DNA from 4 places in the Bradyrhizobium sp. SMVTL-02 genome. Region 4 is predicted to be linked to each of the others. Evidence: riboswitches for the same ligand, from Rfam matches in the RefSeq annotation. Region 4 holds a riboswitch; each other region holds the start of a gene.
The links. A riboswitch is a leader RNA that binds a small molecule or an ion and turns the genes downstream of it on or off. The one in region 4 is predicted to bind cobalamin.

Region 1 (7,390 bases), 3.4 Mb from region 4:
GAGATTGCAGGGGTTGGGAGGTGCTCCCCGGCAAGGTTGATTGGGACTGGATCGGCGGCGAGATCGCGCCGCTCTACAGCGAGAATGGTCGGCCGGGGATCGAGACCCGCTTCATGATCGGGCTGTTGTTGTAAGGGCGACCGTCGGCTTGAGGATGTCAGGCGTGGCAAAAGAGGGCCGGGCGTTGAGGGCCGCTGCTACAGCGATATCTCGTTCCGGCGCTGTGGATGCTCAGGTCTGTGCCTTTCGGAAAGTACTGCCGCAGCAACCCGTTGGCCGCCAAGATCGGGGAGCTGACCCTGGAGAGTCGACGTGCACCGAACCAGATCACGCAGTGGAAGGCCCAGCTTCAGGAAGCGGCGGCCGATGTGTTCGCAGGATGTCGGGGGCATCGAGATCGAAGCCGAAGGCCATCTGGCCAAATATGTGGACCAGCAGCAGTCGCTGGGTTTCAGTTCCGTGTCCAGCAAATCCTGCTGAAGGGCTACGTCAGCTTCGCCGAGGAGCACGGCGACCGGCACATCAGAAGTGCCCGGGTCCTGGCATGGGCCGCACGAGCGCCGTCAGCGGAGCAGCGCCGCAACCGGTTGCTTACCGCGCGGCGGTTCGCGCTGGCGATGCATGCCGAGAATCCGCGCCATCAGGTTCCAGCGGCGGATGCACTCGGCCACGCTGTCGTCAAGCGGCGATCGCCTTATTCTATAGTGCGGACGAGATCGCACGATTGCTTCGCGCTGCGGCGGCACTCCGGCCGGTAGATGTGACTGCCGTTAGCTCGCCGGCGCGTCGCAGCCGCGCGAGAGAAGCGGCATCCCGGCGGTTGGTCTTCACACGATCGCCCGGCTTCCTCGGGATTAGCGATGGCGCTACCACCGTGCATTCGTGGCCGAGCGACCGGATCAGGCGATATAGACCGTAGCCAGTTGGGCCGGCTTCGTAACAGAAGTGGACGTGGTCAAACCGGTTGGCAATCCGCCCTATGACGCGGCGCATGTTGGTGGTGGAAGCATCCACCTCACCGAAGAACCGAACCTCCCCCTCCCGGCCTGCATCCGCAATCGCGACGGCATTTCTCAGCTTGGCTACATCGATTCCGACAAATGCTTCTCTATAATCTGCCACGGCTCGTCCTCCTGTGATGAGGATCGGCTCGGTACGCCCGAGCCGATCCTCGGACGCGCAGTGTAGGGCGAGCCACCTCACCCGAGAGCCGGACATACGGTCTACCACTAGACTAGAAATGTCATCGGTGAGAGGACAGCTAGGCTGGCCTGATCGCCCTATGTTCGACCCGCCGGAGGCGCGGTCGATGGTGGGGACGCCGCCGGATAGGCTCGGTTGCTCGGCTTGCCACGCTTCTTCGACAGCAGTGCCGCAGGACCTCCGATCCGATAGGCCTTCAGCAGCCGGAATGCCTGCCGCGATGTGACCGGAAGCAGTTGCGCTGCCATCGCACTGCAATCCGTTCCGCCACAACATCCCGCAACACATGCACCCGGTCGATCTCAGCCCGGCTCATCGACAGCACCGTCATCACTCAAAATCTCCAAGCCTCCTGCCTTAGCCTGAACGCATCTAAGCCGGGCCGGCAAGGGCCCCTGCCCCGCATTGATGGCGCCTTTTGGACGCAGCCAAGTGATTTCAATGATCCTTCGGGTGCTATGAATCGACGGAACGAGAAGTCCTCTGGTCCCTTGTCGCATTCGAGCGGATTCGGGTCGTAGAGCCCTCCACATCATAGCCGCTGAAAACAGCCGCCCACCATCAAAGGCGGCTGTGATCGTCTTGCGCCTGACGGCTGGAAACAGGAAGGGCAGAATCGTATCGTCGACCATGGCCGGTGTGGTTGCCTCGATGATGTCAGCGCAGAATTGGTCTCAGCAACCGAATCTGACGTCCCATCAGCGGGTTAAACCACACTCGCCTCGCAGCCACCCACAGGCCATTCATCAATAAAGATGGGCTAGATACGGCCGAAAGCCGCCCACACCCCGTTTTCGCCGTCCCAGCTGCCGCGGCTTGCCGCCTTGGAGTACTCCGTGGCGCGCTGCTCGAAGAAATTGGCGTGCTCGACACCATTGAGAATCTCGACAAGCCACGGCAATGGATGCGCCTTGAGCTGGGTGAATCCGCCCTCCTTGGCCTCGAAGAAGCCGAAGACCGGGGCAATCCGCAGCTGGGTCAGTCGCCAGTCGGCGACATAGCGGACGTAGGCGTGGATCTGCTCAGCTCGCATGCCCTCGATCTTGCCGAGGCCGAAGGCGAGATCGACGAAGTTCTCCTCCAGCTTCACCATGGTCTTGGCGACGTCGACGATGTCGTCACGGACAGCGCGCGTCACCGCGCCGGTTTCGCGGTGCCATTCGTGAAACAGCTTGATGATACCCTCACAATGCAGACTCTCGTCGCGCACTGACCAGCTTACGATCTGTCCCATGCCGTTCATCTTGTTGTGGCGCGGGAAGTTGAGCAGCATGGCGAAGCTCGCGAACAACGCCATGCCTTCGGTGAAGGCGCCGAACATCGCCAAGGTCCGAGCGACATCGGCCACGCTGTCGACGCCGAACTCGTGCATGTAGTCCGCCTTGGCGCGCATCTCGGCATAGCCGCGGAATGCCTCAAACTCGGACTTGGGCATGCCGAGCGTCTTGAGCAGCAGCGCATAGGCGTCGATATGAACCGTCTCCATGTTGCTGAAGGCCGCCATCATCATCTGAACAGTGAGCGGCTGGAAGATCGGGATGTAGCGCTTGAGATAGTTGTCCCCGACCTCGATGTCCGACTGAGTGAAGAAACGAAAGATTTGGGTGAGCAGCGCGCATTCGCTGGCGGTGACGCGGTCCGACGCCCAGTCCTTGAGGTCGGCGCCGAGCGGCACCTCCTCGCCCATCCAATGGGTCTGCTGCTGGCGCTTCCAGAACTCGTAAGCCCAGGCGTAGCGATCGACATCATAGGTTCCGGTCGCGTCGAGCAGCCCCACTCGTCCCTTGCCGATCAGCGTACGCGGATCGACGGCCGAAAGATCGATCACTGACATGCAAGGCACTCCTCATAATCAGTACGCTGTGGCTGCGGCGCCGCCACCTTGTCGCTGTCGCCGATCTTGCCAGCGAACGCCGCGCGCGAGATAGACTTTGAGCGGCAGTAGTAGAGGCTTTTCAATCCGCACTGCCATGCCGTCCAGTGCAGCATGTGAAGGTCCCATTTATCGACATCGGCTGGGAGATAGAGGTTGATCGACTGGCTTTGGCAGATGAACGGGGCGCGGTCGGCGGCAAGCTCGACGATCCAGCGCTGGTCGATCTCGAAAGCGGTGCGAAAGATCGCTTTCTCGTGCTCCGACAAGATGTCGAGACGGGCCACCGACCCTTCGTGTGCTATAATCGACTGCCACATCGCCGAAGTGTCGGCGCCCTTCGCCGCAAGCACTTTGGCGAGATGCGGATTACGCACCGAGATGGCGCCGGACAATGTCTTATGGGTGTAGATGTTGGCCGGGATTGGCTCGACGCAGGCGCTGGTGCCGCCGCAGATGATGCTGATCGAGGCGGTCGGCGCGATCGCGATCTTATGGCTGAAACGCGCCATCACGCCGCGTTCCAGGGCATCCGGGCACGGACCACGCTCGCGCGCGAGCGTCACGGATGCCGCGTCGGCGTCGCGACGGATTTTTCGGAACATGTTCAGATTGAACGACTTGGCCATGACACTTTCCATTGGAATGCCCTTGGCCTGCAGGAAAGAGTGGAAGCCCATGACGCCGAGGCCGACGGAGCGCTCACGCAGGGCAGCGTAGCGGGCACGCTTCATGCCGTCCGGCGCCACCGTGATGAAGTGGCTGAGCACGTTGTCGAGGAAGCGCATGACATCCTCGATGAAGGTGGGCTCCTCACTCCACTGGTCCCAGGTCTCGAGGTTGAGCGACGACAGACAGCAGACCGCGGTGCGCTCCTCGTCGCGATGATCGATGCCGGTCGGCAGGGTAATTTCGCTGCACAGGTTGGAAGTCGAGACCTTGAGGCCCAGCTCGCGCTGATGCTTGGGGAGCGCGCGGTTTACGGTGTCGATGAACAAGAGATAAGGCTCGCCAGTCTGGAGCCGGTTCTCAAGGATGCGTTGCCACAGCTGGCGGGCATCGATCTGGCGGACGACCTCGTTAGTCTTCGGGCTCCGTAGAGCGAATGCGGTGCCGGCGCCCACGGCACGCATGAACTCATCGGTGACGTTGACGCCGTGATGCAGGTTGAAGCTCTTTCGGTTGAAGTCGCCGGACGCCTTGCGAATCTCGAGGAACTCCTCGATCTCGGGATGGTGGATATCGAGATAGACCGCCGCCGAGCCGCGCCGCAACGAGCCCTGGCTGATCGCCAGCGTCAGGCCGTCCATGACGTGGATGAACGGGATGATGCCTGAAGTGACGCCGCCCTTCACCTTCTCGCCGATCGAGCGAACATTGCCCCAGTAGGTGCCGATGCCGCCGCCGTTGGAAGCAAGCCAGACGTTCTCGTTCCAGGTACCGACGATGCCTTCGAGCGAGTCCGCCACCGAGTTGAGGAAGCAGGAGATCGGCAGGCCGCGCGTGGTCCCGCCGTTGGAGAGCACCGGTGTGGCCGGCATGAACCATAGCCGGGACATCGCATCATAGAGACGTTGGGCATGCGCAACATCGTCCGCGAAAGCGCAAGACACCCGCCCGAACATGTCCTGGTAAGTTTCGCCGGCGAGCAGATAACGGTCGGTCAGCGTCAGCTTGCCGAACGACGTCAACAAGTCGTCGCGCGACGGATCGAGCGTGAGGTCGGCCGGCTTTGGCGATGGCGCGAGGGGCCACGGCAGCGGAGCCGGCGATGGCGAAAGGGGCACCAGACACGGCTCAGGCGCCGCAGGCTTCGCCTGCGCTAGGCGCGGCCGCACACTCGGTGGCGCGACGAGATGACCACGCTGATCGAAATCGTAAGACGGCGACATCGGCAACCCCGCGATGTTAGGCGCCGGGGCCGCGCGGACGACTTGCGAGGAGAGCTGGCAAGTGTGCCCGGCTGCAAGCGCCCCACCGGGGCACCCCGCCCGAGGACTTTCGTTCAGTCGCGGCAGGTCTCCTGGCTCGCGGGTCGCTGGGGCTGTCGGCCTTCCCAGCGCTGTCGCGCCAGTGACCATGATGACAACCGCTCGCCGCTTACAGTTGCGGGGGCAGCCTCGGAATAGCCGTTGCCGGCGCACCGGGTTCCCTCTTAGCTTCCATCCTACGAGATGCGGATTGGAAGACCGTGACGGACTACATATAGGCACCGCTCGCAGAGATTCGTCAAGGCGGCGCCGTCAAGTTAACGAATTGGAGCAGCCCCGAGGTCAAGGTTCGGCGAGCGCTTGTCGTGGAGATCTCGCGCCAAGTCGCAAAGGCTCGCTCGCGCGAAACACGACGGAAATCGGCAGTGACGGCTCCGAGAGAGAGGATGTGGAAAAGGTTCGCGACCTGAGCATGAACTGACAGAAAAGTTGAGCCTGACGGGACGATTTGAAACGCTTCATGATTCGATCGCGTCGACCCGGCGATGTCCGCTGTAAGTGCCTCCCGTCGAGTCTCTACCCCTCGCCCTGGCGGGGGCTTGGCTCGGGGAATCACTTTCCAAACCGAAAGTGCCTTATGTGATGGGCTACGCGACCGTCGGGCTCGCAGGCGGCGTGGTCGCGCGCTTTGTTCACGATTCCAAAAGCTGCTTGGTTTGCCTCCATGAACATCGGAAGGACGAGAAACATATGTCCAAACCGCGTCTCGATAATACCGGAATCGTCACGCCGTTAGGGTGCAATGCGCCTACATTCACCGGAGGAGGCTTTGATCTGCAAGAAGTATCGCTTGAAGTCGTTCGCAGTGCGGTCGGATTGCTCTCAGAAGGAAAGTACGACCCCGGCACCTGGCAAGTGTCTATCCTGACACTGCAAGGCCAAAACGGAGTACGTGTGCTGCCACGCTGGGAGCATTTGATTGCCCCCCCACATCCACGCTGTTGGGCCGGGGAATGAACGTCTTGCTTTCTTCGCACGTGATGCGGGCAATGTGCAAACTTGCTTGCGAATTTGTCCCCCTCGAGAATGGCGGAGTTCTTCTCGGCTGGCGCGCGGGGAAAGACCGGGTGGTAATCGACCTTCGCAGTCCGGCCCGCACGCCCTTCACGGGCGACACTGTTTCGTGCCCGATCACGCTTGGCAGGTCGCGGAGATTCGGCGGGCTTTTCAGGATACCGCGGGTGACGTTGATTACCTCGGCGATTGGCACTCGCATCCGGTGGCGCCGCGGCAATGAGCGATCTGGACTCGGCTACGCTGCGGCGCATTGCTCGCCGCGTGAAGGAGCCGCTCATGCTGATCGTGGCAGGCGGCGAGATCAATCAAGACTGGTCGGCGCGTTGTTGGAAAGGGCGCATTAATGGGCGATTTCTGAGGCGCCGCTTGGAGGCACAACCACAGGAGCTAAAATTGTTCGATCCGCCACACGATTGGGCAACCGTCCGTCACGCTGTATGAGCCGACGCTTGGCGTGTAAGTCGCTCGGATGAATTGGACCAGTTCGGAACAGAGCTGGCCCCGGTTGTTTGGACAGAATTTCCGCGTTGATAGGTGGAGCGTCTGCCGTGGTTAGGCTGCCATGCGGAGCGGCAGCGAGTTGAAGTAGGCTTGATCCGGAGTGCCGCCGTCAAGGCTCGAGTGAGGACGCCGGCCATTGTACAACAACGTTTAAGAATGCCCACAGGACCGTTTTTCGCGAGGTTCTTTATCGGCATCATCCTTGGTTTGGTCGCCGAGTTTGCGTTCATGGGACCGTCGATAAGGCTGACGATGTCGTTTTCCGCTGCAACCTGGACGGCGCGCAAGCAGATCGTTGGCTGGAAGTTCCAGCATGGATGTTCGAGCGGACGGCATGCCCTGACGCTGAGCCTTTGACAGCTCATCCGCTTGTTAGCATCGATGCACTTACCGCGCTTTCTGCGCTTCTCGATCTGGCGTTGAAGGATCGAACGCCATCAGCTGTCCTGGTTTCTGGCGCATCCAAAGGCTCTCACCACCAGAATCGGGGAGCGACTCATGTCACGCCAGACGGCAATGCCAGGGAGCGGATGCCGACACAATCAAAAACCGCGATTGCAGCGGCAGATGGACCTGTTCGGGAGCGGCCTGTTGAACAGCGCCATCGGCGCGCCGGCATGGTCGGAGCTGCCGGCGGAAGTACGGGCGGTCCTGACGAGTCTGATCACGCAGTTAATCCTCGACCACGCTGCGGCGACGGCAACGCCGCGCGCAAAGGAGGTCGGTCATGATCTGTGACAAAGTCAGGCCTCATCATCTCGCGCGCAAGGCGATTCTTTACGTGCGTCAATCCTCAACGCATCAG
Region 2 (7,390 bases), 1.3 Mb from region 4:
GTGATTGGATTGATAGCGCTAACAGGTTGAATGTGATTGACGCCTGGCTTCAGCTCTCGGGGCGGTGTGGTGCGGTTCAGACGCGAGCAGCCAAATCGCAACTGTGAAATGGACCCGCGGAGCGGGACCGCTTGAACCGGTTTGTTAGTTGGAAACTGACCGCTCCTGATCCTTTCTATCACGCTGCCAGAGACTCTGTCTGCTGCTGTTGCTGTGGGCATGTGGTCAACGCGTCAGCGTTGTCCACCATGTCCACAGCCTTCGCGGCCTGCATCCGTTCGCGCCAGACCGCCATCGGCGTGCGATAGCCGAGGGACTGATGAAGGCGACGATCATTGTAGAAGGCGATCCAGCTCGCGATCCCTGCCTTGGCCTCGCGGCCGTCGGCATAGCCCTTGAGATAGATGTCCTCATGCTTGAGAGACCGCCACAGCCGCTCGATGAAGACGTTGTCCATCCAACGACCGCGGCCATCCATGGAGATCTTGATCTTTGCGGCCGCCAGCGCGCCGGTGAAGGCCACGCTGGTGAACTGGCTGCCCTGGTCGGTGTTGAAAATCTCCGGCGTGCCGTACTTCGCCAGCGCCTCTTCCAGAGCCGCCACGCAGAACGAGACGTCCATCGTGTTCGATAACCGCCACGCCAGAACCGCACGGCTCGCCCAGTCGATGATGGCGACGAGATAAAGAAAGCCGCGGCCGATGGGCAGATACGTGATGTCGGCCGCCCACACCTGGTTTGGCCGGTCGATCGTCATGTTGCGCAGCAGATAGGGATAGATCTTGTGGCCCGGTGCCGGCTTTGTCGTGTTCGGCCTTGGTCCCAGCGCCGCGATGCCCATCTTGCGCATCAACCGCTGCACACGCTTGCGATTGACCTGAAGCCCCTCAGCCTTCAGCATCGCGGTCATTCGCCGCGAGCCCAGGAACGGCCAGGCGGTGAATAGCTCGTCGAGGCGCCGCATCAGGGCGAGGTCGTTGTCGTTGGCCGGCCGTGGCGGCCGGTAGACCCCAGAGCGGGCGATACCAAGCAACATGCATTGCCGGCGAATCGACAGCGCCATGTCGGCGCGATCGAGCATTCCTCGACGGTCCGGCGTGCTCATCTTCCGGACCTCCGCGCTAAAAAATCGCGCTCGACTGTCAGTTGTCCAATCTTGGCGTGCAGCTTCTCGATCTCTCGTTCGCGAGCGTCCTCGCTCTCCCGCCCGACACCCGCGTCAAAGGCCCGGGCCGCCTGGTCCAGTAGCTGCTTCTTCCAGGCATAGATCTGGTTCGGGTGAACCTCATAGCGCTGGGCCAGATCGGCCACCGTCGTCTGCTCCCGCACGGCTTCCAGCGCGATCTTTGCCTTCAGTGCCGCGTCGATCTTGCGTCTCGTCTTCGTTGTCATCATGCGCTCCGTCTATCAAACGGAGCAGCCCCTTCCAACTAAGCACGTGGTCCCACAATCGGGGTCCATTTCAACTGGGCCGGCCCTTGGTTGAATTGTCGTTAGCTCGGCACCACGTACCCGCGCCAGTCTTCATGTCCTCCAGTTCAGCGCCCCGCGTCTGTCTAGGTACATATGGCCACCGCGGAAGTGGGACACAGTCCAAATGCGGCTCACTGTGACTTGATGCGTCAGATGCAATCGACGCTCGTGGCGCTTCGGCTGTATGTGATCATTCGCGGTCGCGAATGCTGCCGGACGCGCCGTCAACCTGCTAGGCGCCACCCACTCAGCGCCTAGAGGGGGAAACCCATTGGGAAGCTTCGTCAAACATACCGTTTAACCGCTAGCTACCCTGGCATCAGGACGCCTTGCGCATTTCGCGGGCCGCTGCAACCATGTTGACGAGCGCCGGACGGACTTCGGTCCATTTGCGGGTCTTTAGGCCGCAATCCGGATTGATCCAGAGCTGTGAGTCCGAGAGTCGTCGGCGGGCCCGCGCGATGAGATCCCCCATCTCGGCAGCTTCGGGAACCCGCGGCGAGTGGATGTCATAGACGCCGGGGCCGATGTCGTTTGGATATTTGAAGGCAGTGAATGCATCGAGCAGCTCCATCTTAGAACGGGACGTTTCGATGGAGATGACATCTGCGTCCATCGCGGCAATTGCATCGATGATGGCGTTGAACTCCGAATAGCACATATGGGTATGGATCTGCGTCGCATCGGCAACACCGGAGGAACAGAGGCGGAAGCTCTCCACGGCCCAGTCGAGATAAGACTTCCAATCGGAACGCCGGAGGGGCAAACCTTCGCGTAGCGCGGCCTCATCGATCTGGATCATGGTTGCGCCGGCCTTTTCCAGGTCGGCAACCTCGTCACGGATCGCGAGCGCGATCTGACGGCAGGCCTCGCTGCGCGGAATATCGTCACGGACAAACGACCAATTCAGGATCGTCACCGGCCCGGTAAGCATGGCCTTCATCGGCTTTCTGGTTAGCGACTGCGCGTAGCGCCACCATTCGATGGTCATCGGCTTCGGCCGCGAGACATCGCCGAACAGAATCGGCGGACGAACGTAACGTGAGCCGTAAGACTGCACCCAGCCATGTTTAGTGAACACGAAGCCGGAGAGCTGCTCAGCGAAATACTGCACCATATCGTTGCGCTCGAACTCGCCGTGAACAAGAACGTCGAGCCCAATCTCCTCCTGCCACAGGACCGCGCGAGCCGTTTCCTCCTTCAGGAAGTCTTCATATTCCGCCTTGGTCAACTCTCCATGAGCATGGGCGGCGCGGGCGTTGCGTACTTCGGTGGTCTGTGGGAACGACCCGATCGTGGTCGTGGGGAAAAGCGGCAGGCCGAAGCGCTTGCGCTGAACCTCGCTACGGGTCGCAAAAGCGTCGTTGCGCCGGCACATAGCCTCGTCAATCGCCTCCGTCCGCTGGACGACGGCCCTGTCATGTATCTTCGGCGATGCCCGGCGAGTTTTCGCTGCGAGGTCTGATTCTGAAAGTGCGGCAGAGGCATTTCTGTCGCCTGCAAGCGCTTTCGCCAAGGTCGCGAGCTCGTCGATCTTCTGGACCGAGAAGGCAAGCCACCTCTTCACGTCCGAATCGAGATCGGTCTCGAGCTCAACGTCGATTGGGACATGCAAGAGCGAGCAAGAGGGGGCGAGCTGCACGCGATCCTTGCCGAACTTTGCAATGAAAGGTTTGAGCCGCTCAACCAGGACCGACAGATTCGAGCGCCACACGTTCCGGCCGTCGATGACCCCGAGCGAAAGCACGAGGTCCGCGCGGGCGCCAAATTCAATTTGGCTCAATTGTTGGGGGGCGCGAACCAGATCGACGTGCAGGCCGGCCACGGGCAATCCCAGAGCCGTCGCCAGGTTGTCACCGATCGCTCCGAAATAAGTTGCAAGCATGATCTTGATGCCAGGCACCTCCTCAGCGAGACGCCCATAGGCGCGCCGGAGCGCATTCCGCGTAGTCTCGTCGAGATCAAGCACCAAATAGGGCTCATCAAGCTGGACCCACTCGGCTCCACGTTTCGCCAGTTCCTTGAGAACCTCGACATAGACGGGCACTAGGCTCTCAAGAAGCGAAATCGGATCAAAGGTTGGATCCGAGCTCTTGCCGAGCTTCAGAAACGTAACCGGTCCGACCAAGACAGGGCGCGTTTGATAGCCAAGGGCTTTCGCTTCCTCATATTCCTCGATCGGTTTGCGGGAGGAAAGCCTGAAGGTCTGTCCTTTATGGAATTCGGGCACCATGTAGTGGTAGTTGGTATCGAACCACTTGGTCATCTCCTGCGCAGCGACGCCATGATCTTGCGCGTGACCGCTGTTCACATCGTGTTCCTTGTCTTGCGAGCCCCGTGCCATGGCGAAATAGGTCTTCAGCGATACGGGACCGCCGTCCCAGCCATACGCCTCAGGAATGGCGCCAACCATGACGCTCGTATCGAGAACCTGGTCGTAGAGTGAAAAGTCGTTCGACGGAATCACGGTAACGCCAAGCGAGTTCTGACGCGCCCAATTGGCGACGCGAAGACCGGCCGTTGCTTCGAGAAGCTGCGAGTTGCCGATCTTGCCGGCCCAATAGCCTTCGAGCGTCAGCTTGAGCTCACGGCGTGGTCCGATACGCGGCGTGCCGAGTGTTGCGACAGGAAGTGAAAGAAGAGACATAGCTTTAACCCCATTGTGTGGGGGCAAAGGCCATGGCGGAAACGCAGGCAGGAGGCCGCGAAAGCGAGGCCCGCTACTAGGCGTACCACCGGACACCCCGCCCGTGGACGAACACGTTGTCGGGGCAGGTCTCCTGGCTCGCGGGTCATCGCCTGCATCCGGCCTTCCCGAAGCTTCTGCTTCAGTGACACGTTTGGATGCGGGCTCGCCGCTTACAGTTGCGGGGGCAGCGCCGGCATTACTTCAATCCTGAACGGATCGAGAGCGCACCGGCTTCCCTCTTAGCTCCAGATCGAACGCTGGAGAACCTCGACGCCTCCGATTATCTGCAACAGAAGCGATACGTCAACCCTGAGATCGTCTTTGCTGCGGCAAGAAAGCTCTTACCAATGGAAGTATCGAGGTCACCGACCACAGCGGCGTGAAGCATTGCGCGCCTTCCCACTTTAACGATGCGTGTGGTCGTCACGCCGTCAGGTGCGATCGCGCCCTGTAGATGTTTACTAGCCCTTGTCGTCCACGCTGTGCTGTTGTCGGCTAGATGTATCGTGCAGCTCCGAACTCCGCCGCTGTACGCGCAAATCGGCCATTGTTCTCTGACTCTTGCGCCTCGAGAAGAAGTGAAGAGAGGCTTCCGCTTCTTGTCGCTTCAGTGTCACTATCGCCGATTTGCGGCTCTTTGCGCTGCAGCTTCAGCTTTTCACACCGGTCAACTACCAGTTCTGGCAATTGATCAATCCGACAGTTCTCGCCAACTTAGATCAAGATCGTAGCGAAGCCGCACCAATAAGTCGGAGCTCGCTTTAGGAGCGTAGCAGGAACTCGACGCTGTCACCATTACTCTGGCAGATTCCGTATGCGGAAGCCGGCAAATTGGAGATTTCGAGCCATGACTGCCACGGTCTTGTCGGATGGCGTCGCTCCTCGCAGCGACGTCGTCAAATGCGCAGCGCGCATCGGCGCAGAAATCCGAAATGTCAAGCTATCGGGCGATTTGCCGGAGCAGACAATCGGCTCGATCAACGAGTTGCTATTGGAGCACAAGGTCATCTTCTTTCGCGACCAAGGGCACCTCGACGATGCGGAGCAAGAGCGATTTGCCCTTCGTTTCGGGAAGTTGGCACCTCATCCGACGCTCGGTGCGATCAAAGGCACGGCGTCGATCATCGAGCTTGATTCCGCGCGCGCCGGTAGCCGGGCCGACTTGTGGCACACCGATGGAACCTTCGTCGATGCCTACCCCAAGATTGCGGTACTGCGAAGTCTCGTGATGCCACCATTTGGTGGCGATACGGTCTGGTCGAACACCGTTACGGCGTACCTCGACCTAGCGCCGCCGCTGCAACGGCTTGCAGACAAGCTCTGGGCGGTTCACAGCAACGCCTTTGACTACGCAATATTGCCCCACGTCAGCGAGCTCGACAAAAAACATCTGGACGAAATCTTCACGAGAACGATCTATCAGACTGAGCATCCCGTGGTGCGCGTGCATCCCGAGACCGGTGAACGCGCGCTAGTGCTTGGCGCTCTGGTGCAAAATTTTGTTGGTCTTCCAAAATACGACGGTCAGAAGCTGTTTGATCTCTTTCAGTCTCATATCACGGCCCTCGAGAATACCGTGCGGTGGCGCTGGAAGGAAGGCGATGTCGCGATCTGGGACAATCGCGCCACGCAACATTATGCGGTGAACGACTACGGCGACCAGCATCGTCTCGTTCGTCGCGCAACGGTCGTCGGCGAAGTGCCCGTTAGCATCGATGGAAAGAGCAGCGTAACCCGCGTAAAAGCCTCCAAGGAACCGGCCGCGAAGGTCGCCTAGCGGGGTTACAACGTTGCTCGCGGTAGCCTGCTTCGCCACACATTCAAACATGAATGTCTTGCTGCGAGTACTCGAATAAAAGCCGAGCCGCACCTAGCCCTGAGAGGCGCGCCATCGAGTTCAGCAGCTGCGCGCGCAGTGCAACAATTTCATTGGAGCAGTAAGCCGTATCTTCGGCTCCTCTCCGACGTGTTGAGCTCGAAAGTGCGCTCGTTGGGAGCGCGGCTTTCGAAGAAACCTCTCGAAGGTGTTTACGCGCAACCTTTGCCTACACACACGCCGATCTCACGGTCTGGTTGTTCATCCGCTATGGTCTCAATTGTTGCCGAGCTGCCGCCAGGACTTTCGCAGTCACAATCGACAGGCTTCTGTTCACTTTGCGGCGGGCGCTTTCGGCGTCCTCTAATCTCTAGATGATTCGAAGCACCGAGGCTGGAGAGATGAGCGCCGATTTGATCTCGTGCCATCGGACCTGAGGGCGCGAATCGAGAAGCAATGCACTGAGGCTCATGTCACCTACCAACCCTAACAATTGATGCGGATGTCGGACGCATGGCATTCGTGAACAGCGAGGGTCGAACTCATACGTTAAGGAAGTCGGGATGCAATATGGATCTGACGGCGCCAGCAGGCGTGATGGATCTAGTGTCTCGTCTTCCGCAGTAATCAGGTCTACTCCTACCGCGATCCCTCCCGCCTCAGGGAAGTCGTCAGCAAACCGTCTCGCTCAGTCCTCGAGCGCTGAGCCCTCAACGATTTCAGCGCTTGGCGCTGGTCTATTGTTTCGTTTCGCTATCGCCCTGACAAAGCAACGTCAGGAAGCCAGCGCCCAAAGATGGATTGCTGTTGCACTGTCCATCGCTTCGAGCCCTCTCGGGGGTGCGGCGCTGGCACAAGCTGTCACCGTCCCTGGTCCAGAAAGTGGCGCTCCCAAAAAGATGACCCAAGGAGTAAATCAGAAGAAGAATCGCGTGGCTACGCTCCCTCGAAGCTCCCGACCCGACGAGGCCCTGGCACAAACTGCCAATGCATTTGCAGCAACGCGGGACAATGCGGTTTCAGTTGCCAAGAATAGAACGCAACGGAAGGTTGATCCATTTGTGAAGTTCGAGGGCCTCCGCGAAAAAGGTATGTGGCTCAGTATTCCTGGTCCGGCAGATACGATAGATCAGGACTACGGCGGCTTTAGATCTGCGCTGGCAGAAGTCGGGATCGGCTATATTGGCGGGACGGTGAACACCTTCGTAACCAATCAGCTACCGAATGCTGCGAGGAGCACCATCCGCGATCAGCTATATTCTGGTCAGAACCCCACATTTAATACCCTCAACTTTTTGATCGTGACCTACGATCTCAGTCGATTTGGGATTCCCGATGGCCAGATCATCGTGGGAGCTCAGCAGCAGTATTGGACCTGGAAGCCCGGGGGGCCAGATAGAGCGGGGATCAAT
Region 3 (7,390 bases), 1.2 Mb from region 4:
GACAAGGCCGATTAGGATGCCTATTCGGAATGCCCAGCCGCCGATCTGAACGATCAAATGCGATAGATAAACCAATTGCCGTGTGCTCGACCAGCTCATTTCTAGCTCATCGAATGTGTCATCGGGTTCGCTTGATGCGGAAGCGAGGATGACGCTGGTCTTGTGCCGCCACATCGGTGTGATGAGCCGGTAAGGATATGACGAACGCTCTCGCAACGGGACGACTGGTTAGAAGGCATCATATCTGCCTCCCCCATGTGGCGTGCGGTCGTTCGGGACAACGTGCCGGCCAAACCGCATCCCGTTGCCTGGTCGGTCTCTGAATTTGTAGCGCTTGTCGCGCGACAGAATCCTCCAGACTTTGCCCTTAAGCTTTGAGGTGAAGCTATCATTTTCCTGGCGATCGTGCCGCACGCGGCTCGGCTTCGATGGCAATAATGCCATGAGCCGCCAGCTCATGAAGGCTTGGCGGAAGACGTAGAAGCTCGATCCCGCCGCGAAGCCAAGTCAGCTTGCAGACTTGTCCGGATGTGCTCACGAGTGAGGAGGTAATCTGGATCTCCCCCAACCTCGACAGCGACCGTGGCGTGGTTCAGTGATATATCTCGCCGGCCCTCGTTGAAGTACTCGATGGCGAGATTGTTGTGCGTGGGCGCATGTCGAGGATTGAGTTCAAGAGCTTGAAGATAGTGCGCGATGCTCTCGTTTGCTTTACCAAGCTCGGAATAGGCGAAACCGAGGTTGCTCTGCAAATCGGGATTCTTGGAATTGATATTGGCTGCTGCTAGATAGGACTCCAGAGCAGCTTTCGGCCTATCTTGCCGCATCAAGATGTTGCCCTTCTCGAAGTGAGCTCGCCATTCGTTTGGCTTGATGACAAGTGTTCTGTCGAGATCGGCTAGAGCGCCTGCGCCATCTCCCATTCTGTTGCGAAGTGCGGCCCTATTCAGATGAGCTTCGTAATAGGGGGGACAGAGCTCAATGGCGCGCGCATATGCCTCTAGAGCCTCAGCTTCCCGTCCGGGTGCTTTAGAAAGCAGATTCCCTAGGTCATTGTGATACTCTCCATAGTAGGGATCGTAGGCAATGGCCTCACGCAACTGCCTCTCAGCCTGAGGAAGATCGCCGACGAGTTCATAGACCTGACTGGTGTTGTAGATAAGAATCGACTGGTGAAGCTTGAAGCGCTCGTCGCCATACGCCTTAAGCATCTTGCCATGACCTTTCGAACAAAGGCTGAGGGCTTCCTCATATTTCTCCTGCTTGGCCTTGATGTAAGCATAGGCATTCTCTGCAAACACTTTGATATAATCGTACTTGTCGTGTTCCTTGAAATCCCGTTCGATAATCTCCAGATTTCGGACGGCGTACTCTTCGGCCACCGTGAGGTTGACCGGCTGCTGATAGCGTCCATACGTCATTGATTGGGCATAGAGAACCGTTGGCGTGTATCGGCTCTTCGGGAATGTCTTGTAGAATTCATTCAGATAGGGAACGGACACCCGCCCGCAGCCGAGCGAATACAGTACAAAAGCCGCGTTGATGAAGGCGGCGTTCGCCGGGGCATCTCCCGAGCCGTAGGTGCGAAGCGCAGGATCGGCGAAAATTTCCCCGAAGTAGCCGAACCAGAGGTCATACAGGCCGATGCTTTGGAGGATCTGACTCGGTTCTGCAACCAGTTCCAGACGCTTGTATTTGTCCCTTATCGATAGCGCATGAAGCATGACGAGCGGCGCCTCGCCCGCCAGATAGCGGTCGAGGGAAGCGCGGTGCACCTGCTCGTGCAGATGATCTGCGGTCGCCTGCTCGAAGATCGCATAGTTTCGTTGCGCGATGAGATCAGGCATCGTGCAATCGGATTCAATGTACGATTTGAGAAGGCTGTGTCGTTCCCCGGTGTTGAGAGTGGCCAGATGGAGATCCACAATCGCGATCGGCTCGAGATAGCCGATGACCGGCAATCCGGCTCCCGCGCATTTGCTCAAGGCCTCGGCGATCAGCGGATTCCCACCACTTGCCTCATAGATCTGCCGCTGTTTCTCCGTAGCGAGATTCCGATCCAGGATCGGCCCGAGTTCCTGAATGCTATATCTGCCGAAATGAACTTCGCTGGCGTCCTGGAAATAGAGGCGTTGTTCATAATCGATCAGGAGAAACCGAAACACGCGCGCATCGTCGTCCAGCCTATCGAGCAGCTTGATCAGGTTCTTCGCCGGGGTGGACAGGGTAGCCGCCCGGTCGATGACGAGGATGCGGCGTTCGTTGCGCTCTCGGGCACACCTGATCAGGAATTCGGCTAATCCAACCAAGAGTTTGTTTTGGTATTCATGATGATAGAAGCGTGTGCGCTCCTCCTTGCTCGAGGTATTGGTGAGATCCTTCGGCACGCTAAAGGCATCGCTGACCAGGAGAGGGAATAGCCGCTTCAAGGATTGTTGTGCCGCCTCAACCAGCTTTGGGCCATTTTCAGCAGCCCACGTCAGTTCGGCGTCGATGAGCGTTTGCAGGCCCGCAAGATAGCCGCCGGTCCGCCAGTCTCCGTCAGTGATTAAGATGTCCCAGCCGGAGCGCGCGAGTGCCGATTTGATCGTCGGAATCGGGGCCATGCCCGATTCTGCCTTCAAAATAGTGATCGGACTGAGTTCGACGGAAGATGATATGGCCGGGGCAATGCGCTGCTGGATCAAATCAACCATTCGACTCTCCGGAACTGTCACAAAGGAGGGTGGTCGAAAGGACCACCCTCCTTGCCGCTATGCTCTCATCAGGTAGATGCATTCAAGGCACTCGTCGAACCAACCTAAAGCGTACCGGTGTACGGAGTGGTGGTGCGGATGGTGGTCTTGATCTCAGCGATCTTCTTCTTCATCACGTTCTCCTTTCCTTCTCTGGCACGCCAGACCAAGCGAAAGTGCGGCCAGTCGTGTAGGAAAAGAATAGTGAGTTGCTGCGCCAATCCGCAGCGAGATTCCTTGACTGTCGCTATCAAAAAAATTGGAAGTGCGGCTCAGATGGCGCTAGCAAAAAGACCCGATCTGGCGCTTGGACCGTTGTGACTGGAGGCTCGGCTTTGTCGCGTGGGCCCCAGACGAGCTGCGGCAACCGCCATCGATTGACGCAATTCTGCCTAACCAGTGACTGAAATCCTCGATTTGTTACTCCCGCTCCCGGCGTCCGCAGCAAAGCGTCGTGCCTCGCGCTCGAGGATGCGGTTGGCATCTAGCGATCTGACCGGTGTGGCGAAATCGCGCGGGATGTCGCCAGAGAGTTGCAGCATCAGATAGCGGCCGCAGCAGACGCGGAGGAACGAGGAAAAGTTCTCCACATTCTTCCGGTCCTCCAGCAATTCTTCATGCAGCCGGTCCAGGAGCTGCGAGAGTGTCATGCCATCGCGCTGCGCGATCTCCTCCAGAATCCGCCAGTAAAGGTTCTCCAAGCGGATGCTGGTGGAGAAACCGCGCATTCGCACGGACTTCAGCCGGGTCTGCCAAAGCTCCGCATCCGCATTGACAAAGAGCCTGCACATGGGCGCCGCCTCAGGCAGCAGAAAGAGCCGGGTCACAGTCTATCACCCCGCCCTGCGCCCGTACCTACGCTCATTCACGTCGTCAAGCCGAACGATCATGCGGCGCGGCGCAGGCCGGAATGGCTGATCGTCGTCCCCAGAACGGCAAGAAATTGCGATAGCCACGCGGGGTGAGCCGGCCAAGCCGGCGCGCTGACCAGATTGCGATCTGTCACGGCGCCATTAATTGGGATCTCGGCATAAACGCCGCCGGCAAGTTCGACCTCGATGCGGCAGGCCGGATAGGCCGAACAGGTGCGCCCCTTCAGCACGTCGGCGCCCGCAAGGAGCTGCGCCGCATGACAGATTGCGGCGACGGGCTTCTCAGCAGCGAAGAAGTATCTAACCAGCTCGATCACCCGTCCATCGGTGCGAAGGTATTCGGGAGCTCGGCCCCCCGGGATCACGAGCGCGTCATAAGATGAGGAATCGATTTCGGCGAACGTGGTATTGATCGTGAAGTTGTGGCCGCGCTTTTCGCTGTAGGTCTGCTGGCCTTCGAAATCATGGATCGACGTTGCGATTGTGTCGCCTGCGGCCTTGCCGGGGCAGACGGCATGAACCGTGTGTCCGACGGCGAGGAGGGCCTGGAACGGGACCATTATTTCGTAGTCCTCACCAAAATCCCCGACGATCATCAGAATGCGCTTGCCATTCATGCATTATCCTCCGAACTTAGGTTCCAACGCTCGCTCTTTGCGCGGTCTGAGGATACAGACGCCGGACGAGACTTGGTGTTAACCCGTTAACGCAGTCGAGCGAGCGGCACGTGCACGCTGTCGTCGGATTGTACGCGGAAAGATGAGCAATATCCGCGCGCTTTGTCACAAGCTATCTTCACACGGTGCAGACTTTCATATCTCGACCAGGGGCTCCAAGGAAGCGTACGTCCCGCCGCGCCTGAATCTCAGGGACTTGAGCTTTGCCCGCTCGTGCGCCGCCGCTCACCCAAATCGTCGCCTGCCAGACTCCGTCCGCATAGCTGAGCCCTCGGCGGATAGACGACATCACCGCGGGCGAGCGCGGGAACGACGTCAAGATTGCGTGCAAAAATCTACGAGCCTCATCAGCTGTTGACAGCGCGTCCCGAATATCACTACATATCGTCATCACGGTCCGCTTGATCGCAAGATTTAGTGGCTAAGAGGGAAGCCGGTGAACTGCGCCTTGTGCGCGGAATTCCGGCGCTGCCCCCGCAACTGTCAGCAGCGAGCTGCTTCCGAACGACGTCACTGGTGCGACTGCGCCGGGAAGACAGGAAGTGCAACGACCTGCGAGCCAGGAGACCTGCCGTGACGACCAGAACGTCCACGGGCGGGGTGTCCGGCGGTCGCTTACACGCACCGTCCGGCAACATATCTGCCGGCGCTGCGTCAGCGTCCTTCCTTATCGCCCCGTTCAAACACAACGCGCATCACGGGGCCTATTGATGTCACTGAACCTACACGACGCGGACAATGCGTCCGCTGCCATTATCCAGTCGCGTCCGCGAACGCTCGCGCCAAGCGAGCCGACCATGCAGATCATTCGCCGTAACGGCAAGGTCACCCCATTTGACTCCCCCAAGATCGGGTTGGCCATGACCAAGGCCTTTCTGGCCGTCGAAGGTACCACGGCGGCCGCCTCTCGCCGCGTGCATGAGAGCGTTGTGCAATTGACCGACGAGGTCGTCGCTGCGCTCATGCGGCGCGCGGGCGAAGGACGCACCTTCCATATCGAGGATGTTCAAGATCAGGTCGAACTCGCCTTGATGCGCAGTGAGAACCACAAGGTTGCGCGCGCTTATGTGTTGTATCGCGAAGAGCGCGCGCGTCAGCGCGCCGAGGACGCGGCCGCGCAGCCGGCGCCCGCCGGCGCTCCGGCGCTTCACGTCACCCTGACGGACGGTTCCCGTGTCGGTCTGGATACCAATCGCCTCGCGCTGATCATCGGCGAAGCCTGCGCCGGCCTCGATGGCGTCTCTGTGGAGCCCGTGCTGGCCGAGACCAGGCGCAATCTCTACGACGGCATCAGCCAGGACGAGCTGGCGCTGGCTTCGATCATGGCAGCGCGTACCCTCGTCGAGCACGAGCCAAACTATTCTTACGTCAGCGCGCGTTTGCTGCTCGACAAGCTCCGCGGCGAGGTGCTCTCGCACGTTCATGGTGTTGCGACGTCGGCCTCGCAAGCCGACATGGCGACGCTCTATGCCGAATACTTTCCGGCCTATGTGAGGGTCGGGATCAACGCCGAGCTGCTCGATCCCGAACTTGCCCGCTTCGATCTCGACAGGATCGCCGCAGCGCTGAAGCCGGAACGGGACCTAAACTTCCAGTTCCTAGGTCTTCAGACGCTTTACGACCGCTATTTCCTACATCAGCACGGCAAGCGAATCGAGCTGCCGCAGGCTTTCTTCATGCGGGTTGCGATGGGGCTGGCGCTGCGCGAGATTGATCGCGAGGCAAAGGCGATCGAGTTCTACGATCTCTTGTCATCGTTCGACTTCATGGCCTCGACACCCACGCTGTTTAATTCTGGCACGCTGCGTCCGCAGCTGTCGTCCTGCTTCCTCACCACCGTCGCCGATGACCTTGACGGCATTTTCAAGTCGATCAAGGACAATGCGCTGCTCGCCAAATATTCGGGTGGCCTCGGCAACGACTGGACGCCAGTTCGCGGCCTAGGCGCTCACATCAAGGGCACCAATGGCGAGAGCCAGGGCATCATCCCGTTCCTCAAAGTCGCCAACGACACTGCGATCGCCGTCAACCAGGGTGGAAAGCGCAAGGGCGCGGTCTGCGCTTACCTTGAGACCTGGCACGTCGACATCGAGGAATTCCTCGACCTCCGCAAGAACACCGGCGATGACCGCCGCCGGACGCACGACATGAACACCGCAAACTGGATTCCGGACCTGTTCATGCAGCGCGTCGACGCCGACGGCGAGTGGACGCTGTTCTCGCCGGATGAGACGCCGGACCTGCATGACCTCTACGGCGAGGCATTCAGGACCGCGTACGAGGCCTATGAAGCCAGAGCCAAGGACGGCGGGATACGCCTCTTCAAGACGGTGCGAGCTACCGACCTCTGGCGTCGCATGCTGACCATGCTATTCGAGACCGGCCACCCCTGGATCGCCTTCAAAGACCCCTGCAACTTGCGTTCGCCACAGCGCCACATGGGCGTGATCCATTCCTCGAATCTGTGCACCGAGATCACGCTGAACACTTCGGCCGACGAAGTCGCCGTCTGCAATCTGGGCTCCGTCAACCTGCTTAGTCATGTCGGCCCCGACGGCATCGACGAGGCAAAACTGAAGCGGACGGTGACGACCGCCGTCCGGATGCTCGACAACGTCATTGACATCAATTTCTACACCATCCCGGAGGCGCGCCGGTCCAACATGCGTCACCGGCCGGTCGGTCTCGGCCTGATGGGCTTTCAGGAGGCGCTTCAGGTCCAGCGCATCCCGATCGCATCGGATGCGGCAGTCACGTTCGCGGATATCAGCATGGAGGCGATTTCCTTCCACGCCATCGAGGCGTCCTCAGATCTCGCAAGCGAGCGCGGACGCTATCCAAGCTTCGAAGGCTCGCTCTGGTCGAAAGGTATTTTGCCGTTCGACTCTATCCAACTTCTTAACGATGCCCGCGGCGGACTCGATCTCGACCGCTCTTCGACGCTGCCCTGGGATCGCCTACGCGAGAAGGTCGTCGCTGGCGGAATGCGCAACTCAAACGTCATGGCAATCGCGCCGACAGCGACCATCTCCAACATCTGCGGCGTGTCGCAGTCGATCGAGCCAAATTATCAAAATCTCTTCGTCAAATCGAACATGTCCGGGGA
Region 4 (7,390 bases):
CGGCGACCGCGGCGCCGACATCGCGCACCTCGATCCAGTTGTCGCCGGTCGCCCGCGTCCAGGGCGTCCGCTCCAGCGCAATCAGCGGGGTGCCGGTTTCGGCGCACGCTGCAACGGCATTGCGGCTCATCTCGGCAGCGAAGGGATGCGTTGCGTCGATCACATGCGTGATGCCTTCACTGCGGATGTAGTCGGCGAGCCCGCTCACACCGCCAAAACCGCCGATGCGGGTCGGCAGTGGCTGGTCGGCGGGCGCGCGGGTGCGGCCGCCGTACGAATACACGGCGTCAATATCTGCACGCGCGATCTCCGCAGCGAGCAGGCTCGCATCGGCCGTTCCGCCCAGAATGAGGGCGCGCGTCATGGCTAATTCCTTGGCTGATCCCTGGCTGACCATCGTCGGTATCGGCGAAGATGGCCTTGCCGGGCTGTCGGACGCAAGTCGAAAGGCGCTTGCGAGGGCTGAAACCGTGTTCGGTGGTGAGCGCCATCTCGCGCTGGCGGACGTGGGTGGCCGCGGCCGTTCGTGGCCGGTGCCGTTCGATGCGGATGTCGTGCTGAGCTGCCGCGGCAGGCCGACGGTGGTGCTGGCCTCCGGCGATCCGTTCTGGCATGGCGCCGGCACGAGCCTTGCCGAGAAGCTGCAGGCCCGCGAGTGGATCGCGCACTCCGCGCCATCGACGTTCTCGCTCGCCGCGGCGCGCCTGGGCTGGCGTCTCGAATCCACGGTCTGCCTCGGGCTTCACGCCGCGCCGTTCGAGCGCCTCGTGCCGCACCTTGCGCGAGGCGCGCGCATCATCTGCCTCGTGCGCGATGGGAAAGCGGCAGGTGATTTCGCAAAATGGTTGAGCGAGCGCGGATGGGGGGCCTCGGCCTTCTGGATACTCGCTGCGCTAGGCGGGCCGCGCGAAAGCATCAGGGAATATCGCGCGGACAGTTTTGCCGGTGATCTTGCTGAAAACCTGGTTACAGTAGCCATCGAGGCGAAGGGCACACAAGGCATGCCCCGCAGCACCGGACTATCAGACGATCTCTTCGTCCATGACGGCCAGATCACCAAGCGTCCGGTGCGCGCGCTGGCACTCTCGGCGCTGGCGCCGCGTCGCGGCGAGCGGCTGTGGGACATCGGCGCCGGCTCGGGCTCTATTTCGGTTGAATGGGCGCTATGCGGTGGAACGGCGATCGCAGTCGAGGGTCGAGAGGATCGCGCCGCGAATATCCGCAAGAATGCGGCTGCGTTCGGGCTGACGCACCGGATCACCGTCGTTACGGAGACCGCGCCCGAAGCGCTCGCGGCGCTTGACGTGCCGGACGCCGTCTTCATCGGTGGCGGACTCGATAACGCGATGTTCGGCGCCATCTGGTCGCGGCTCGTGTCGGGGGCGCGGCTGGTCGCACATTCCGTGACGCTGGAGACGGAGGCGCTGCTCAGCGAATTGCATCAGCGCCATGGCGGCGAACTGATGCGGGCCGAGATCGCACATGCCGCGCCGCTTGGCCGCTATCGCTCCTGGGAAGCGGCGCGCCCGGTCGTGCAGTGGAGTGTCGTCCGATGAAGGTCGCCGGGCTCGGATTCAGAAAGGATGTCACACTGACTTCGCTCCGCGAGGCGCTGCTGGCCGCCGGCGGCCCCGAAGGGCTTACGGCGATGGCAACTGTCAGCGACAAGGCCGACGCAGAGGCGCTGAAGCAGCTCGCACGTGAGTGCGGTGTGCCGATCAGGGCCGTTCCGGCCGAGACGCTGGCAGGCATCGACACGCTCACGCAATCGAAGCTCATCGCAGAGAAGTTCGGGACGGGATCGGTTGCCGAAGCAGCGGCGCTCGCGGCTGGCGGCCCGCGCGCGCGACTGATTGCAACGCGCGTGGTCTCGCAGGATCGCACGGCCACCGCCGCAATCGCGCAAGGAGACGGTCCATGACCGTGCATTTCATCGGTGCCGGGCCGGGCGCTGCCGATCTTCTCACCTTGCGCGGCCGCGACCTGATTGCGGCCTGTCCGGTCTGTCTCTATGCCGGCTCGCTGGTGCCCGAAGGCGTCCTGGCGCATTGCCCGCCCGGTGCGCGCATCGTAAATACCGCGCCGCAGTCGCTCGATGAGATCATCACCGAGATCGCAGCCGCGCACGCCGAAGGGAAGGATGTCGCGCGCCTGCATTCCGGCGATCTCTCGATCTGGTCGGCGATGGGCGAGCAACTCCGCCGCCTGCGCGCGCTCGGCATTCCCTTCACTGTGACGCCTGGAGTGCCGTCCTTTTCTGCCGCTGCGGCGGCGCTGGAAGCCGAGCTGACGCTGCCCGGTCTTGCCCAGACCGTAGTACTGACGCGCACACCTGGCCGCGCCAGCGCGATGCCCGAGGGCGAGAAGCTTGCCGCCTTCGCTGCGACCGGTGCAGTGCTTGCGATTCATCTCTCGATCCATCTGCTCGACCACGTCGTCGCCGAGCTCACGCCGTATTACGGCGCGGATTGCCCGGTCGCGATCGTGTGGCGCGCGAGCTGGCCGGAGCAGCGCATCGTCCGTGCGACGTTGGCGACACTCGATTCTGCCGTGGGTGGCGAGATGGAGCGCTCCGCGCTGATCTTTGTCGGCAGGACGCTGGGTGCGGCGGATTTCGACGACAGCCGCCTCTATGCCGCCGATTACGATCGCCGCTATCGGCCTGTCGGTGCCGAACCGCGCTTTCCGGAGGTCTCCTGATGCCGGCTGCGCTCGTCATCTCGGCTCCGGCCTCCGGCGTCGGCAAGACCACGCTGACGCTGGCGCTCGCGCGCGCCTGGCGCAATCGTGGCCTCGAGGTGCAGTGCTTCAAGAGCGGGCCGGACTATATCGATCCCGCTTTCCACGCTGCCGCCACGGGCCGCGCCTCCGTCAACGTCGATAGCTGGGCGATGGACCGCGCGACCATCGACCATCTCGTCAGCCGCGGCACGGATGCCGACATTGTTCTCGCCGAAGGCTCGATGGGCCTGTTCGATGGCGTTGCAGCGCGCGGTGTTTCCGGCACCGGTGCTTCGGCCGACATCGCGGAGATGCTGGGCTGGCCGGTGGTCCTTGTGATCGATCCCTCCGGGCAGGCGCAGACGGCGGCGGCGATCGCTGCCGGCTTGCGCGACTATCGGCCCGGCGTGCGACTTGCCGGTGTGGTGCTCAATCGCGTCGCCAGCCCGCGCCACGAAGACCTGGTGCGGCGCGCGCTTGCGGACATCGGCATCGCCGTGTTCGGCGCGCTGCCGCGTCACGCCGAGGTCAGCCTGCCGAAACGACATCTCGGCCTCGTGCAGGCGGAGGAGCAGGCCGACATCGGCAAGCTGATCGACGAGGCCGCGCGCTTCGTCGCCGCGCATGTCGATCTTGATGCGGTGCTGTGCTTCGCTGCCAGCTGGTCGCCGCGACCTACGGCGAATGGGTGGAATGTGAGGCCGCCCGGGCAACGCATCGCGCTCGCCCGTGATGCGGCGTTCTCCTTCGTCTATCCGCATATGCTGGAGGCCTGGCGCGCGGCGGGCGCCGAGATCTCGACATTCTCGCCGCTCGCTGATGAGGTGCCCGACGCGAGCGCCGACGTCTGCTGGCTACCGGGCGGCTATCCCGAGCTTCACGCAGGAAAGATCGCAGCCAATGCGCGGTTTCGCAGCAGCCTGCGCGCCTTCGTCGAGACGCGGCCGGTGCACGGGGAGTGCGGAGGCTATATGGTGCTGGGCGCAGGCCTCAAAGATGCCGACGGGATCCGTCATGAGATGACGGGTCTGCTTGGCCTGGAGACCAGCTTTGCCAAGCGCCGCATGCATCTGGGCTATCGTCTCGCCACACTTGCAACGCCGATGCCGGGACATCGGGCGGGCGCGCGCCTGCGCGGCCACGAGTTCCACTATTCGACCATCCTTGCCCAGCCCGATACGCCGCTGGCGGTCGTGCATGATGCAACGGGCGCGGTCATCGCCGAGACCGGCTCGCAGCGCGGCCGCGCCACCGGCACGTTCTTCCATCTGATCGCGGAGGACCGGTGAGCGGTTTTGTCTCCTTCGTCTCCGCCGGCCCCGGTGATCCCGAGCTCCTCACCGTGAAGGGCGCCGCGCGGCTGCGCGAGGCCGATGTCGTGCTCTATGACGATCTTGCCTCCGGCGCGATCCTCGATCTCGCCCGGCCTGGTACCAATCTCGTCGCGGTGGGAAAGCGGGCCGGGCGGCCCTCCACGAAGCAGCACCATGTCAACCGCCTCCTGGTCGACTATGCGGCAACCGGCGCGCGCGTGGTGCGGTTGAAGTCCGGCGATGCCGGCATTTTCGGCCGGCTCGAAGAGGAGATCGAGACGCTGCGCGAAGCCGGCATCGGCTATGAGATCGTTCCCGGGGTCACCTCGGCCTGTGTCGCCGCGGCGCAGGCGGGAATCCCGCTGACCCGGCGGCACACCTCGCGCCGCGTGCAGTTCGTCACCGGGGCCGATGTCACTGGCGAGCTGCCGCCAAACCTGAACTGGGCGGCGCTGGCCGACCCTGAGGCGACCACCGTCGTCTATATGGGCCGGCGCACGTTTCCGGCGCTTACCGCAAAATTGATCGCCCACGGCCTCGCCGCTGATACCCCGGCGCTGTTCGCCGAATCCCTCGGGCGACCCGAGGAACGGCTGGTCCGCACCACGATTGCCGAGCTTGCCGAGCAGCTTGCACGAGGCGGGGCGGCTTCGACGGCCGCAGTCATCCTGTTCGGTGCGCTGGCAGGGGAATATCCGTCATGAGGGCCACTGCCGCCGTTCGCCCCTTGACGCCTGCGATGCGAAAGAGGCACACAAGAGGGGCATGGTGCTCGACGCGGCGCAAAGCGCCGGAGCATAATCGGGAATGGGGATGGGCGGACCCAGTTGCGGCGCCCAAAACCCCAGCCGCCCCCGCGACTGTAAGCGGTGAGGGGCTCCGATCAGCCACTGGACCGCAAGGTTCGGGAAGGCCGGAGAACCCCAGTGAACCGCGAGCCAGGAGACCGGCCGTGCATGTTTTGAGGCCAAGGCCGTCGGGTGTGACGGCAGGAAGGAACTGAGCCATGCATATCGAACCGGGCGTCGTGACGGGCGCCAAGCTCGTGTTGAGTTACGCAACCGGCATCGCCGCAGGCGGCGTTGCCCTGAAGCTCGCCGCTGAGACCGTACGCGAGCAGGGGATCACGTCATTCGCGGCGCGGACGCTCGCCACCACGGGCCTCGTCTTCACCTTCTTCGAGATCCTGCCGCACTTCCCCGTCGGCGTCTCCGAGGTGCACTTCATCCTCGGTTCGACCCTGTTCCTGCTGTTCGGCGCCGCGCCCGCAGCCTTCGGCCTCGCATTGGGCCTGCTGCTTCAAGGCGTGCTCTTCGAGCCGGCCGACCTGCCGCAATACGGCATGAACGTCACCACGCTGCTGGTGCCGCTGTTCGCGATCCAGGCGATTGCCGCGCGGCTCATTTCCCGCAACACCGCCTATGTCGACCTCAGGTATCGCCAGGCGCTGGCGCTCTCGACCACCTACCAAGCCGGCGTGATCGCCTGGGTGGCGTTCTGGGCGCTCTATGGCTCCGGCTTTGCCATGAGCAACCTCGCCAACATCGCGGCCTTCGCGGCCTCCTACGCGCTCGTCATCGTGATCGAGCCGCTGGCCGATCTCGCCGTGCTGGCGCTGGCGAAGTGGCTGCGCGGTGTTACGGCGCCGGGCCTCGTCACCCCGCGCCTGCACAACGCGGCTTAAGAGACAAGGGGCGGCCGTCATGGCCCCCCTGTACGCCCGATGCTCACGCTCTCCCTGATAGGCATCGGTTGCGGCGATCCCGAGCAGCTCACGCGCGCCGCGATCTGCGCCATCAACGCGGCCGATCTGGTCCTGATCCCGCGCAAGGGAAGCGCGAAATCCGATCTCGCCGATCTCAGGCGGACGATCTGCACTGACGTGCTTACCAGCAACACGACGCGCATCGCCGAGTTCGACCTGCCGGTGCGCGACGCGACGGAGGCCGATTACCGCAAGGGCGTGGACGATTGGCATGATGCGGTCGCCGCCGCATGGTCGCAGACAATCGCGAACCATCTGGGCGGCGACGGCAAGGTCGCACTGCTGATCTGGGGCGATCCTTCGCTTTACGATTCCTCGCTGCGGATTGCGCGCCGGCTCGATCCCTTGCCTGCACTCCAAGTCGTGCCCGGCATCACCTCGATCCAGGCGCTGTGCGCGGCGCACGCGCTGCCGCTCAACGACATCGGCGAACCGTTTCTGGTCACGACAGGCCGTCGCTTGCGAGAGGGCGGCTGGCCGCAGGGCGTCGACACGGTGGTGGTGATGCTCGACGGCGGCACGGCATTCCAGTCGCTCGATCCGGAAGGGCTCCATATCTGGTGGGGCGCTTATCTCGGCATGCCCGACCAGATCATCATGTCCGGCGCGCTCACTGACGCGGGCCCGCGCATCGTCGCGCTCCGGCAGGAGGCGCGCGAGCGCCACGGCTGGATCATGGACAGCTACATTCTCAAGCGCAGGCCGTAAGCGAGGCAGCATGCTCCCCGGCTGGGTCACCCAGAAATGTCCCGATGTCTCCGCGACCCATCGCGATGCGGCGATCGCACGTCAGGCGCAACTGACAAAACCGACCGGCGCGCTCGGCCGGCTCGAGCAGCTTGCGATCGAGCTTGCCGGCCTCCAAGCGACCGAGCAACCGCGTGCCGCGTGCGTACCCATCATCATCTTCGCCGGCGATCACGGCATCGTCGCGCAGGGGGTGTCGGCCTATCCGCAGGCGGTCACCATCGCGATGATGGCGAATTTTGCCTCAGGCGGCGCAGCGATCTCGGTGCTGGCGCGCGAGCTCGGCTCAAACCTGGAAGTCGTTGACGCCGGCACGCTGACGGAGGGGGCGATGCCTGGCATCGTCACCGACAAGCCGCGCAGTGGCACCCGTGATTTCAGTGTCGAGGCTGCGCTCACGCCAGCAGAGCTGGTCTTCGCCTTCGAAGCCGGCCAGCGCGCGGTCGCGCGTGCCGAGGCCAGCCAGCCTGATCTCCTGCTCTTCGGCGAGATGGGCATCGGCAACACCACGACATCAGCGGCGATCGCCGCGAGCCTGCTCGGCGTCAGCGCCGAGGAGATCGCGGGCAGCGGCACCGGCGTCGATGCGGCGGGCCGTGCGCACAAGGCGCGCGTGATCGATGCCGCGATTGCGCGTCATGGCGTTGCGGGCGCCTCGGCCGAAAAGATCCTGTGTGCTGTCGGCGGACTCGAGATCGCGGCGATCGCGGGCGCCATCATTGCGGCCGCGCAGCGCCGCATCCCTGTGCTGATCGACGGCTTCATCGTATCGGTCGCGGCGCTGGCGGCCGTGCGGCTCAACCCGTCGTGTCAGCCATTCCTGCTGCCTTCGCATCAATCGGCG

Region 1: another riboswitch for cobalamin. It lies ahead of ACNJYB_RS37995 (ribonucleoside-diphosphate reductase subunit alpha); the one in region 4 lies ahead of ACNJYB_RS13680 (energy-coupling factor ABC transporter permease).
Region 2: another riboswitch for cobalamin. It lies ahead of metE (5-methyltetrahydropteroyltriglutamate--homocysteine S-methyltransferase); the one in region 4 lies ahead of ACNJYB_RS13680 (energy-coupling factor ABC transporter permease).
Region 3: another riboswitch for cobalamin. It lies ahead of ACNJYB_RS07910 (ribonucleoside-diphosphate reductase subunit alpha); the one in region 4 lies ahead of ACNJYB_RS13680 (energy-coupling factor ABC transporter permease).

The regions. Positions count from the first base shown of each region.
Region 1 is NZ_CP182469.1:7,926,294-7,933,683, forward strand. Features, by position in the region: partial or broken gene ACNJYB_RS37980 (IS30 family transposase) at 112-274, opposite strand; partial or broken gene ACNJYB_RS37985 (IS110 family transposase) at 763-1,122, opposite strand; gene ACNJYB_RS37990 (ribonucleotide-diphosphate reductase subunit beta) at 1,964-3,037, opposite strand; gene ACNJYB_RS37995 (ribonucleoside-diphosphate reductase subunit alpha) at 3,028-4,863, opposite strand; cobalamin riboswitch at 5,073-5,285, opposite strand; partial or broken gene ACNJYB_RS38000 (hypothetical protein) at 5,306-5,544, opposite strand; gene ACNJYB_RS38005 (hypothetical protein) at 6,301-6,525, shown strand; gene ACNJYB_RS38010 (hypothetical protein) at 7,084-7,323, shown strand; gene ACNJYB_RS38015 (recombinase family protein) at 7,313-7,390, shown strand, end outside.
Region 2 is NZ_CP182469.1:1,679,401-1,686,790, forward strand. Features, by position in the region: one part of gene ACNJYB_RS07880 (IS3 family transposase) at 179-1,116, opposite strand; one part of gene ACNJYB_RS07880 (IS3 family transposase) at 1,116-1,392, opposite strand; gene metE (5-methyltetrahydropteroyltriglutamate--homocysteine S-methyltransferase) at 1,793-4,120, opposite strand; cobalamin riboswitch at 4,227-4,447, opposite strand; gene ACNJYB_RS07890 (TauD/TfdA dioxygenase family protein) at 5,010-5,939, shown strand; gene ACNJYB_RS07895 (carbohydrate porin) at 6,719-7,390, shown strand, end outside.
Region 3 is NZ_CP182469.1:1,691,100-1,698,489, reverse strand. Features, by position in the region: gene ACNJYB_RS07935 (hypothetical protein) at 1-99, opposite strand, end outside; gene ACNJYB_RS07930 (tetratricopeptide repeat protein) at 456-2,696, opposite strand; gene ACNJYB_RS07925 (hypothetical protein) at 2,801-2,956, opposite strand; gene ACNJYB_RS07920 (ribbon-helix-helix domain-containing protein) at 3,128-3,526, opposite strand; gene ACNJYB_RS07915 (DJ-1/PfpI family protein) at 3,622-4,224, opposite strand; cobalamin riboswitch at 4,661-4,874, shown strand; gene ACNJYB_RS07910 (ribonucleoside-diphosphate reductase subunit alpha) at 4,995-7,390, shown strand, end outside.
Region 4 is NZ_CP182469.1:2,939,887-2,947,276, forward strand. Features, by position in the region: gene ACNJYB_RS13650 (cobalt-precorrin-6A reductase) at 1-364, opposite strand, end outside; gene cbiE (precorrin-6y C5,15-methyltransferase (decarboxylating) subunit CbiE) at 375-1,556, shown strand; gene ACNJYB_RS13660 (cobalamin biosynthesis protein) at 1,553-1,921, shown strand; gene cobM (precorrin-4 C(11)-methyltransferase) at 1,918-2,700, shown strand; gene ACNJYB_RS13670 (cobyrinate a,c-diamide synthase) at 2,700-4,010, shown strand; gene cobA (uroporphyrinogen-III C-methyltransferase) at 4,007-4,738, shown strand; cobalamin riboswitch at 4,784-5,003, shown strand; gene ACNJYB_RS13680 (energy-coupling factor ABC transporter permease) at 5,041-5,718, shown strand; gene cobF (precorrin-6A synthase (deacetylating)) at 5,758-6,507, shown strand; gene cobT (nicotinate-nucleotide--dimethylbenzimidazole phosphoribosyltransferase) at 6,518-7,390, shown strand, end outside.